Regions from separate parts of the Agrobacterium sp. NPDC058088 genome, predicted to be linked through region 2. Evidence: predicted binding sites of a transcription regulator. Region 2 holds the regulator's gene; the other holds the start of a gene.
What was found. Region 2 encodes LexA, which represses DNA repair genes until DNA is damaged. Its sites were predicted from a motif close to TGTTCNNNNTGTGTTCNG; they were not measured.

Region 1 (3,414 bases), on a different contig from region 2:
GTCCAATGTCAATTTCGATGTCGGGCGCGAAAGGGTCGGCATCGTGGGTGAATCCGGCTCCGGAAAATCTACCACCGGTCGCGCCGCCATGCGGCTCCTGCCGAAAAGCGCCACGGTGACGGCGGAACGGATGGATTTCCTGTCCGAAGCGTTGCTCGAAAAATCCGAGCGCCAGATGGGCGCGATCCGCGGCAGCGAGATGGCGCTGATTATGCAGGACCCGCGTTATTCGCTGAACCCGGTGCTGCCCATCGGAAAGCAAGTGGCGGAGGCTGCCGAACTGCATCTGGCGCTGACCGGAAAGGCAGCGAGAGGTGCAGCGCGCGACATGTTGCTGCGCGTTCGTGTCAACGATCCCGACCGTGTCATGGCGCTTTATCCGCACCAGATATCGGGCGGCATGGGGCAGCGTGTGATGATCGCCATGATGCTGCTCGCCAAGCCAAAGCTGGTGATTGCCGACGAACCGACCTCGGCCCTCGACGTCAGCGTGCGCAAGGATGTTCTTTTGCTTCTGGACGAGATGGTGCGCGAGAATAATTCCGGCCTGATCCTCATCAGCCATGACATCCGCATGGTCGCGGCCTTCTGTGAGCGCGTGCTGGTCATGTATGGCGGGCGCGTGGTGGAAACGCTGACGAAGCTGGAGGAAGCGCAACATCCCTATACGCGGGGTCTCATCGCGGCGATGCCCGATCCCCGCAATCCGGTGCGACGTCTCAAGGTGCTGGACCGTCAGGCCATCGATGCGGAGGTGATGCGATGATCACGGTAGACAAGCTCGACGTCGTCTATGGCGCAAAGGAAAACCGCAATCACGTCGTGCGCGGCGTCAGCCTCACGGTCAACAAGGGTGAAACGCTCGGCATCGTCGGTGAGAGCGGCTGCGGCAAGTCGACCTTGTTGCGGTCGCTGGCGGGACTGGAGGCCGGCTGGACCGGCTCCATCAGCTTCAACGGCAAACCGGTCGGCAAGACCCGCAGTCGCGACGAACTGAAACTGGCCCAAATGGTGTTTCAGGATCCCTACGGTTCGCTGCATCCTCGCCACCGCATCGGCCGGGCTCTCGCCGAACCGATCTACGCCATGGGACTTGACGATGGCTGGTCAAAAGTGCCTGCCGCCCTGCAACAGGTTGGCCTGCCCGTCCATTTTGCCGAGCGGTTCCCGCATGAACTTTCCGGCGGCCAGCGCCAGCGCGTGGCAATCGCCCGCGCGCTCATTCTGGAACCGCCGATCCTGCTACTTGATGAACCTACCTCCGCGCTCGATGTCTCAATCCAGGCCGAAATCCTCAACCTTCTTGCCGACCAGCGCGAAGAACGAGACTTGACCTTTGTTCTCGTCAGCCACGATCTGGCGGTCATCGCCCACATGTGCGACCGCGTGCTGGTGATGCAGAACGGCGTTTTTGTGGATGAGCTGACCAAGGCCGACCTTGAAGCAGGCGTCACACATGCCGCCTACTCAGGTGAGCTGTTCGAAAGCAGTTTCCTGTAACAATCTCTCCACAACGCTCACGCCGGGCGGCCCATACACGGCCGCCCGCCTTCTCCCGCGGCGCGATTTCGGCGATTTCACCCGATCAGTAGCGGACAATCGCCGTCAGGGGACGAGCGACCTTTTAGGCCGATAAATTTCACCACCGACTGCGTTCAAACCACCGGAACAATGCGTTCAGCATTTGTTCTGGATTGCTGTTTGAGTCTTTGCTAATCATTGCGACAACAGGGCAGACAATGGCCGGACATTCCGACGACTGCCATCTCTGAACAAGGTTCTCACGCGTGGGAACAGGCAGGTTATCGAAGGATTGCTGGCATGGCGGTTGCCTATCTGGAAAAGCTCAACGAACAGCAACGCAGGGCAGTGCAGCATGGCGTTGGGCTGGAGGAAGGGCACACGGCCGGACCGCTGCTGATCATCGCCGGTGCCGGTTCCGGCAAGACCAATACGCTCGCCCACCGCGTCGCCCATCTTATAGTCAACGGCGCCGATCCCCGCCGCATCCTGCTGATGACGTTTTCGCGGCGGGCTGCCTCCGAAATGTCGCGGCGTGTCGAGCGTATCTGCAAGCAGGTTCTCGGCGCGAATTCCGCAATCATGACGGATGCCCTGGCTTGGTCCGGTACGTTTCATGGCATCGGCGCCCGCCTGTTGCGCATCTATGCCGAGCAGATCGGGCTCAATATCGATTTCACCATTCATGACCGTGAAGACAGCGCTGACCTAATGAACCTTTCCCGGCACGAACTCGGTTTTTCCAAGACCGAGAGCCGCTTTCCGACAAAGGGGACATGCCTTGCGATCTATTCGCGCGTCGTAAATTCCCAGACGCCGTTAAAAGACATTCTTCGCCAGCATTATCCATGGGTTGCCGACTGGGAGAGCGAACTGAAGGAACTGTTTGCAGCCTATGTCGAGGCCAAACAGGTCCAGAACGTGCTCGATTACGACGATCTCCTGCTCTACTGGGCGCAGATGGTCAGCGATCCCGTTCTCGCGGATGACATCGGGAACCGTTTCGACCATGTGATGGTGGATGAATATCAGGATACCAACCGGTTGCAGGCGTCGGTCCTGATGGCGATGAAACCCGGCGGTCGCGGCCTGACCGTGGTGGGCGACGATGCACAGTCGATCTATTCCTTCCGGGCCGCAACGGTGCGCAACATACTCGATTTTCCGGCGTGCTTCAGCCCGGCGGCAGATATCATCACGCTGGATCGCAACTATCGCTCGACACAGCCGATTCTCGCGGCCGCTAACGGTGTCATCGATCTCGCGCGCGAGCGTTTTACCAAGAACCTCTGGACAGAGCGGCAATCGCTAGAGCGCCCGAAGCTCGTGACGGTGAAGGACGAAAACGAACAGGCGAATTTCATCATCGACCAGATCCTCGCCAACCGCGAAACCGGCATGACGCTGAAACAGCAGGCCGTGCTGTTCCGCACCTCCAGCCATAGCGGCCCGCTCGAGGTGGAACTGACCCGCCGCAACATCCCCTTCGTCAAATTCGGAGGCCTGAAATTCCTGGACAGCGCCCATGTGAAGGACATGCTGGCCGTGCTCCGCTTCGCGCAAAACCCGCGTGACCGCGTCGCCGGTTTCCGGCTGCTGCAGATGCTGCCCGGCATCGGGCCGAAGAAAGCCGGCAATATTCTAGATATGATCGCGCCTGACCCGGAACCACTGCTTGCCCTTGCAGAAATTCCGCCGCCGCCGAAGACCGGCGATGATTGGACCGCTTTCACACAATTGCTGATGGGGCTGCGGCGGGGCCAAAACGGCTGGCCCGGCGAAATCGGGCAAGCCCGCCTTTGGTATGAACCCCATCTCGAACGCATCCATGAAGATGCCGACACCCGCAAAGCCGATCTGCAGCAACTTGAAGAGATCGCCGGCGGCTACCCC
Region 2 (3,414 bases):
CATGCTCGCGGCTTTCCATCTGGCACGGACCGGCGATCAGCGAAAAGCGCTCGGCATTGGAGAAGGAAACCTTGCTGGCGCCATCGCCGGCGGTGACTTTGAGATTGTTCGTAACGCTCATCATTTTTCCTCGAAGGCGAAGGCAACGCCCTGACCGGGTGCGGCGGGCACCACCAGACGGCCGCCCGCTTTTGCGCAGAACACGCCATTAGCAGCAAGCACCGCTTCTGTCACGGCAAGATCGTCGGCAGAAAAGACGACGCCCATGCCATGCAATCCGACGTCGCTCCCGGCAGAAAGTCCTAAGGCCAGTCCGCCCAAGTCAGCTTTTTGGGTTAGCCTCACGCGGGCATTGCCGGCAACAAAAACCATGTCTCCACCCGAAGACACCCTACCCTCACAGCCCAACACAGTTTCGATCAGGTGCACCGCCTTCGTGTCGCCACCTGAAAACAGGATAATTTCGCTAAGGCCTGAGACACTGTTGGCGTGACGCTCCAGCGCCGCGCGGTCTCCCGGCAGGGCGCGCAGCCGCTGGCAACTAAAGAGGAAGAAATCCGCCGCCGAACCGCTTGCCGCGAAGGCGAGACGGAAGGCCGCCTCGCTCTGCGATCCGTCTGGCATCCGCACGGGGCGTGAAAAATGGAATACATCGCCAGCCGACACGTCCGACGTCACAAACCTCTCATGGTCTGCAAGGGCATCCTCGGTTTTGGCCACGAGAGCCGAAAAGCCCTCCTGCCCGACTTTTTGCCTGAAGGCCCTGTCCCTGCCTGTGAACACATCGCCGCCGTCCGCAGATGCGTTATATTTAGCCGGATCAGCAATCGCGAGTGGCTCAAGATAGGTATCGTCTTTGAAAAAGACACAGGCATTTCGGGTTCCGAACGGATGCAAAGCTTCCGGTGCGACCGTAAATCCAAGGCTGACAAGGCGCTTTACGGCAATGCCGAGATCTTCCACTGGCAGAACGAGATGATCGATGCGATGTGATTTCATCATGGCCTGTTTTCCTGCGCTGGCACCCCGCCCAAGCATACCTGGACGATTTGGACGTCAGAAGAGCACAATCAGGCGCCATGAAGCAAATCATCAAAACAACAGATAGCAGGTTCACGAAATTTTAGGGGATTGCAGAACACATATGGAACATATAGTGTTCGTTCTGTATTTGTTTCGCGACTTCAACGACGATTCTCAAGGGTGTTTTCCTCATGCTCACGCGCAAACAGCAGGAATTGCTTCTCTTCATTCATGAAAGAATGAAAGAGTCCGGCGTGCCGCCCTCCTTCGATGAAATGAAGGACGCACTCGATCTTGCTTCGAAATCCGGTATTCACCGGCTGATTACCGCACTCGAAGAGCGCGGATTCATTCGCCGGCTACCCAACAGGGCGCGAGCGCTCGAAGTCATCAAGTTGCCTGAGGCTTACACGCCGGGCGCAAGGCCGCAGCGCGGCTTTTCGCCGAGCGTCATCGAGGGAAGTCTCGGAAAACCGAAGGAGCCGGAACCCGCCCCCGCCCCTAAGGCGCCCGCCAACGATTTCGCAGGTGCCGCCACCGTTCCCGTCATGGGCCGCATCGCTGCCGGTGTGCCGATTTCTGCCATCCAGAACAATACCCACGATGTGGCTGTGCCGGTGGATATGCTGGGGTCGGGCGAACATTACGCGCTTGAGGTCAAAGGCGATTCGATGATCGAGGCCGGGATTTTTGACGGCGACACCGTCATCATCCGCAACGGCAACACCGCCAATCCGGGCGATATTGTCGTGGCGCTGGTGGATGATGAAGAGGCCACGCTGAAGCGCTTTCGCCGCAAGGGTGCGTCCATTGCGCTGGAAGCGGCAAACCCGGCCTATGAGACCCGCATTTTCGGACCGGATCGGGTGAAAATTCAGGGCAAGCTGGTGGGATTGATCCGCCGTTACCATTGATGTGGTGACATCGCGCAGAGTCCCTGTCGCGATGGGGCCGTCATAAAAATGGTGCTCCCCTATGAAGTGTCGACTTCTGGGAAAGACTTGGTTTGCCGATGCAGGAACATGCGCGTCATCTGGCCGATGGCGCGTCATTTTTTGAGAATCAATCCTCGCTTTGTTTCCCTGACGCCGCAGGCATAGAGTTGGCTTAACGCGTAAACTCAATCGGCCTTCTGCTTCGCTCAGCATTGTCGCAAGTGCTTTCTGTCTCCAAGCGGTGAGATCGACAGAACTCTTTTCTGTCACCCTCGCTTCCCATTCATCAATGCGGCTTATGGGAGCCATGGATTATTTGCGATATTCCAGAGCGCCTTCGCAGGTGTAGAAATGCGCGTCCTATCGGGGAAAAACGCCATGTACGATCTTTATATTGCCAACAAGAACTATTCCTCATGGTCGTTGCGACCCTGGGTTTTGATGCGCACGCTTGGCATCGCCTTTGATGAAAAACTCATTCCCTTCGGCGAAGGTGTTTCCTTCTCCACATTTTCGCCGACCGGCAAGGTGCCATGCCTTGTCGACGAGGGAGTGACAGTTTGGGAATCACTGTCGATCGCCGAATATCTGGCCGAGAGGCATCAGGGCGTCTGGGCGAGCGACAAGCAGGCGCGGGCCTGGTCACGCTCGGCGGCGAGCGAAATGCATGCGGGATTTTTCTCACTGCGCAATCTCTACCCCATGTCGGTCGGTATCCGGGTAAGACCAAAAGCTGGCGATGCCGGGCTTGCGGCCGATATAAAGCGCATCGATGCGTTGTGGAGTGAAGGTCTCACCAGATTCGGCGGACCTTTTCTCGCCGGTCAGAAATTCACGGCGGTCGACGCCTTCTTCTGCCCGGTGGCGTTCCGTTTCCAGACCTATGGCGCCGATCTTTCGCCGGCAGCGAAAGCCTATTGCGACCGGCTGCTCGCCCTGCCCGCCATGCGCGAATGGTACGAGGCCGGACTGAAGGAAATCTGGCGCGACCTGCCACATGAAGAGGAAATTGGCGGCATTGGCGAAGTGACCGCGGATCTGCGCGCCAAGGTCTGAGTGAAGGCCTGACGAACCTTTCTGGCGGCACTCATTGCGATGCCGCCAGCAAGCGGGTAACGGCTTCAGGCACCTCGTGGTCAAAACGGCCGCTCTTCCAGTCATAGAAGCGATGTTCGCTCCACGGCCTGTCCGCACCGGCGGTTGCAGCGCGCATCTGTCCCACGACGCCCGCTTCATCGCTGCCGGCGAAATTTAGCTCAACCGAGCCGATGCGCCTTAATATGTCGCGGTTGAGCAGCAAGGCTCCCGAGCGGCATTGCGCAAATGAGGTTCTGCGGGAAACGATGACGATATCGGCGATATCACAGGCTTTCCCGGCAAACCGACCGTCCTCCAGCACGATGATCCATTCGCCGCTTCGCGCACGCGCCACGCACCAGATGCCCGTCCGGCAGGT

Region 1: ACFVTJ_RS18030 (ATP-dependent helicase) is a predicted target of LexA. The motif match lies at 1,675-1,692, and genes of this name have one in related genera.

What each region holds. Positions count from the first base shown of each region.
Region 1 is NZ_JBHVSU010000007.1:19,027-22,440, reverse strand. It holds gene ACFVTJ_RS18040 (ABC transporter ATP-binding protein) at 1-766, shown strand, start outside; gene ACFVTJ_RS18035 (ABC transporter ATP-binding protein) at 763-1,500, shown strand; gene ACFVTJ_RS18030 (ATP-dependent helicase) at 1,822-3,414, shown strand, end outside.
Region 2 is NZ_JBHVSU010000002.1:922,833-926,246, reverse strand. It holds gene kdsA (3-deoxy-8-phosphooctulonate synthase) at 1-121, opposite strand, end outside; gene ACFVTJ_RS09875 (VOC family protein) at 121-1,002, opposite strand; gene lexA (transcriptional repressor LexA) at 1,215-1,937, shown strand; gene ACFVTJ_RS09865 (glutathione S-transferase family protein) at 2,337-3,014, shown strand; gene ACFVTJ_RS09860 (ComEC/Rec2 family competence protein) at 3,046-3,414, opposite strand, start outside.